Regions from separate parts of the Pradoshia sp. Z3_51 genome, predicted to be linked through region 2. Evidence: riboswitches for the same ligand, from Rfam matches in the RefSeq annotation. Region 2 holds a riboswitch; the other holds the start of a gene.
The links. A riboswitch is a leader RNA that binds a small molecule or an ion and turns the genes downstream of it on or off. The one in region 2 is predicted to bind preQ1.

Region 1 (2,208 bases), on a different contig from region 2:
CTAAGGACCATGTTTCTGCTTTGTTCAACCACATTAAAGGTGTGTGTATAACAAAGGCTTCTTCCATTGATAAATTGATTGTGACATTAAATGATTTTATAAAAATATCACGACAATCTGGATATCCGCTAAAATCTGTTTCACAAACACCTGTAATAATATGCTTTGCACCAATTTGTCTCGCTAATACACCTGCAAAAGATAAAAATAATAAATTGCGACCCGGTACAAACGTTGATGGCAACTCTCCTTCCGCACCATCCTTCACCTCAATATCAGCGCGTGTTAATGCATTCGGAGCAAGTTGATTAAGTAATGACATATCTAAAATATGATGATGGACGTTTAATTCATTAGCGATTTGTTTTGCACATTCAATTTCTAATGCATGTCGTTGCCCATAATTAAATGTCACAACCTCTACCTCTCCAAAATTTTTCATTGCCCAGAACAAGCATGTCGTACTATCTTGTCCGCCGCTAAACACGACTAATGCTTTTTCTTGCTTCATGATCTTTCCCCCCTCCCAAGATAAAAGGATTTTAACGAATTGTGGTAACACTCAGTTAGCGATTATCAATTTTTTCGGGATATAAATCGTGATTCATTAAGCGATGATTTGCGATTTCTTCATATTTCGTACCTGCACGGCCATAGTTACACCAAGGGTCGATTGATATACCCCCGCGTGGAGTAAATTTGCCCCATACCTCGATATAACGAGGATCCAGCAGTTTAATTAAGTCATTCATAATGATATTGACACAGTCTTCGTGGAAGTCTCCATGATTGCGGAAACTAAATAAATATAATTTTAGTGACTTACTTTCTACAATTTTTTTATTTGGAATATACGAAATATACATGGTCGCAAAATCCGGTTGCTGCGTAATTGGGCAAAGACTTGTAAACTCAGGGCAATTAAACTTAACAAAGTAATCACGGTCTGAATGTAAATTATCTACAGACTCTAATACTTCAGGTGCATAATTAAATGCATACTTCACATTTTGATTTCCCAATAACGTTAAATCCTCTAATCCTTCTGTTTGTTGTCGACCAGACATAAATAACCCTCCTTGAATTAGATATCTAATCATTCCAAGGAGGGCCATACTCTTTTTCTATAAAAATAACTACTTAGAAAGTCAAAAAAGCCACGTCCAATATATGGACATGGCGAGAATGACATGTATCCATAGTTTTTTATAGAGGGTATCCGCTATGAACCTCTCCTGAAAATCTTCAGATATTATTTTAATTACATCTTATCATATCACACCCGATAATGGTTATAAAAGGAAAAAAGTTAACAGATGTAAGTTGAATCACGGGTGTTTCATAAAATATGGAGCTGAGCTAAAAATGATAAACACAAGTTAGACGATAAAAGTATTTTGGCAATTTTACACAAATAAATGGCCAGATGACTATTATCTAAAGGTTTGATGGTTTATTAATCAAACTCAATTATTTCTTTCTCCTTCGGTTTTTCATATCATACGAACCAGACTTGTATACAAGTTCTTGTATCGCTATTACTGGTTATGTTACTATTTTATATACTTATATTACGTATCGGAGGAAACATATATGATTATCGATCAGTTATCAAATGCTCCATTATATGATGGAGTGCATCCTAGATTAAAGAAAGCCTTCGCTTTTTTAATGGAAAATGATTTGCAAGCCTTGCCGGTAGGAAAGTATGAAATTGAAAATGACAAGGTCTTCGTAATGATTCAAGAGTATGAAACAAAGCTCATTGAAGACTGTCGCCTGGAAGCTCATTACTCATATACGGATATCCAATACGTCATTAAAGGCGAGGAAAGAATGGTTTATACAAATAAGGAAGATACAGAAGTCGTAGAGGAACAAAAAGAAAATGATGTTATGTTCTTGAATGGCGAGGGTAATCATCTTATCGTGAAAGAAGGATGTTTTGCTGTGTTTATGCCCCAAGATGCTCATATGCCAGGTGTTTGTGTGCAACAACCGCAAACTGTAAAAAAAGCAGTAGTAAAAGTATTGTGTGATTAATGGAAGAGGCAAAATCAATTCATGATTTTGCCTCTCTTAATCTTTGTCGTGATTGCGGAAAGTTTTTCAACGACCTAACTAACACTCCTATATCTGGCACTCGTTATCTTGGAAAGTGGTCTACTTTCTTTCATTTAATAGTTGAGGGTTACACCTTGCCGAAGA
Region 2 (2,208 bases):
CATCTTCATCTTGCTGTACTCCATATGGAAGTCTGACAGCAATAAATTTAGCCGCAACCCCTTCCTCACGCAGTTCTTCCACAGCCATCTGAGCCAGACGTCCTGCCAATGTAGAATCCTGACCGCCACTGATTCCTAGAACAAATCCTTTTGCTCCGCTCTTCTTTAAGTAACTTTTTAGGAACCCAACTCTGTCTTTGATTTCTTCTTTAGGGTTTATTTCCGGTTTAACATGTAATGCTTCAATAATAACTGATTGTAAGCTCATTCCCATTCCTCCTTCAAACACCTATACTATTATTTTCCTTAAATGTTCTCTTTCTAACCTTTTATCATTAAATATATTTTACTCTTATATATAAATTTTTAAATAGCTCATTTAATTAAGAGTGTTATTTTTCATTCTAATACAACACTAATTGGTTCATTATGTAAAAGTTTGTGAAGGAACGAACAATATCACGTTTGTAAAGTTGTTTTTAGTATTAACTTAAAAGGTTCACATATTTTTGTACAAAAAAAGAAACACAGGGATAATGCACCACATTATCAAGCATATGGTATATAAATAAGGTATAGAAAGTTACTGGAACTAAAAACCGCGGATTAGAGCCAGTTAAATCCATATGGGAGTGATTTAAAATGATGAATTGGTTACGAACTAATAAATATGCCTCCGGACTATTATTGATTATAAGACTGTATCTTGGTTATGAATGGATGATTCATGGATTTGAGAAAATTAAAGGCGGAGCATTTGATGCATCTGGATTCCTTGGAAATATTGTTGCTAATCCTGTAACTGGGCCAGACGGAGGGGCACTGTATCCGATTTATGGTTCATTCATTGAAAAATTTGCGATTCCTAACGTAGGGTTAATCAACATCTTAATTCCATGGGGAGAATTTCTAGTTGGGCTTGGGTTACTGCTTGGTGTCTTAACAACTACAGCTGCCTTCTTTGGATTATTAATGAATTTTATGTTTTTATTTGGCGGAACAGTATCTACTAACCCGCTCTACATCATACTGGGAATGGTTATTCTTGTAGCAGGTGCAAATGCCGGCCGATTCGGTGGAGACTATTACGTTCTTCCCTGGATTCGTAAAACTATCTTCAAAAAGGATGACATAAAACCAATCAATACAAAAAAATTAACTCCAAGTCATTAAACTAACGATTAAATAAGAGACGACGCCGAGATTTCTCTCGGCGTCTTTTATTGATTTATGCCAGTCGATCATAACTATACGATGATGTTTCGAACATGATGCAACTACAATTCTTTGTTGACTAGGCATCTTATTATGCTTATGATTATTTGGTGTCTTCGGAAATACTAAACGTGGTTCGTAACCATCCCACGATAAAAAACTAAGGGAGAGAAAAAAATGAATATTAGAACGCTTGCTGTAAATGGAGTTTTGGCAGCCTTATATATTGCTGTCACTATAATCGTACAGCCAATCGCATTTTCGAACATTCAGTTTCGAGTACCTGAAATGTTCAATCACTTGATTGTATTTAATAAAAAATACATGTATGGGATTGTGATAGGAGTATTTATCTCTAACCTCTTTTTCTCATCAATGGGTGCATATGATTTAATATTTGGTGTTGGCCAATCCATACTAGCATTAACAATCACGATTCTAACCTTCCGATTTGTCCGCAATATTTGGGCAAGGATGGCTATTAATACATTCGTTTTTACTTTTACCATGTTCTTAATTGCTATAGAGTTAAATATTGTTTTGAAACTTCCTTTCTGGTTTGCATGGGCAACAACCGCAGCTGGAGAATTAGCAGTCATGACAATTGGTGCTCCAATTATGTATGCTCTCAATAAACGTATTAATTTCTCAAAATTAATCTGACTTAATAATCCAAGCTTGGTCCTTTATCGGATCAGGCTTTTTATTATGTAAAAATATTCCCTGAACATTTCAAAATCCTGCCACAAAAAAAATGCTTAATATGTAGTAAAGTAGGGTACATTTGAATTATAGAATATAGAAGGAGTGGATTATAGAATGGAAAAAAAATTAAAAGAATTAATAGATGGTTTAAATGAAGATCTAGCAAACGAATATGCTGCATCAATCATGTATTCTAGCTATGCGGCAATGGTTTCTGGTTTATACAGACAAACACTGAAACCTTTCTTTGAAGGTGAAATAGCCGATGAACAGGGACATGCTTTATAT

Region 1: it holds a riboswitch for preQ1, as region 2 does, so the genes downstream of both, queF (preQ(1) synthase) here and AC4BHA_RS17305 (QueT transporter family protein) in region 2, are expected to answer to the same signal.

The regions. Positions count from the first base shown of each region.
Region 1 is NZ_JBZAJC010000001.1:384,502-386,709, forward strand. Features, by position in the region: gene queC (7-cyano-7-deazaguanine synthase QueC) at 1-511, opposite strand, end outside; gene queF (preQ(1) synthase) at 567-1,067, opposite strand; PreQ1 riboswitch class I at 1,193-1,239, opposite strand; gene AC4BHA_RS01750 (NanQ anomerase/TabA/YiaL family protein) at 1,594-2,043, shown strand; partial or broken gene AC4BHA_RS01755 (transposase) at 2,085-2,208, shown strand, end outside.
Region 2 is NZ_JBZAJC010000014.1:54,061-56,268, forward strand. Features, by position in the region: gene nadE (NAD(+) synthase) at 1-268, opposite strand, end outside; gene AC4BHA_RS17300 (DoxX family membrane protein) at 643-1,173, shown strand; PreQ1 riboswitch class I at 1,341-1,385, shown strand; gene AC4BHA_RS17305 (QueT transporter family protein) at 1,393-1,878, shown strand; gene AC4BHA_RS17310 (ferritin-like domain-containing protein) at 2,035-2,208, shown strand, end outside.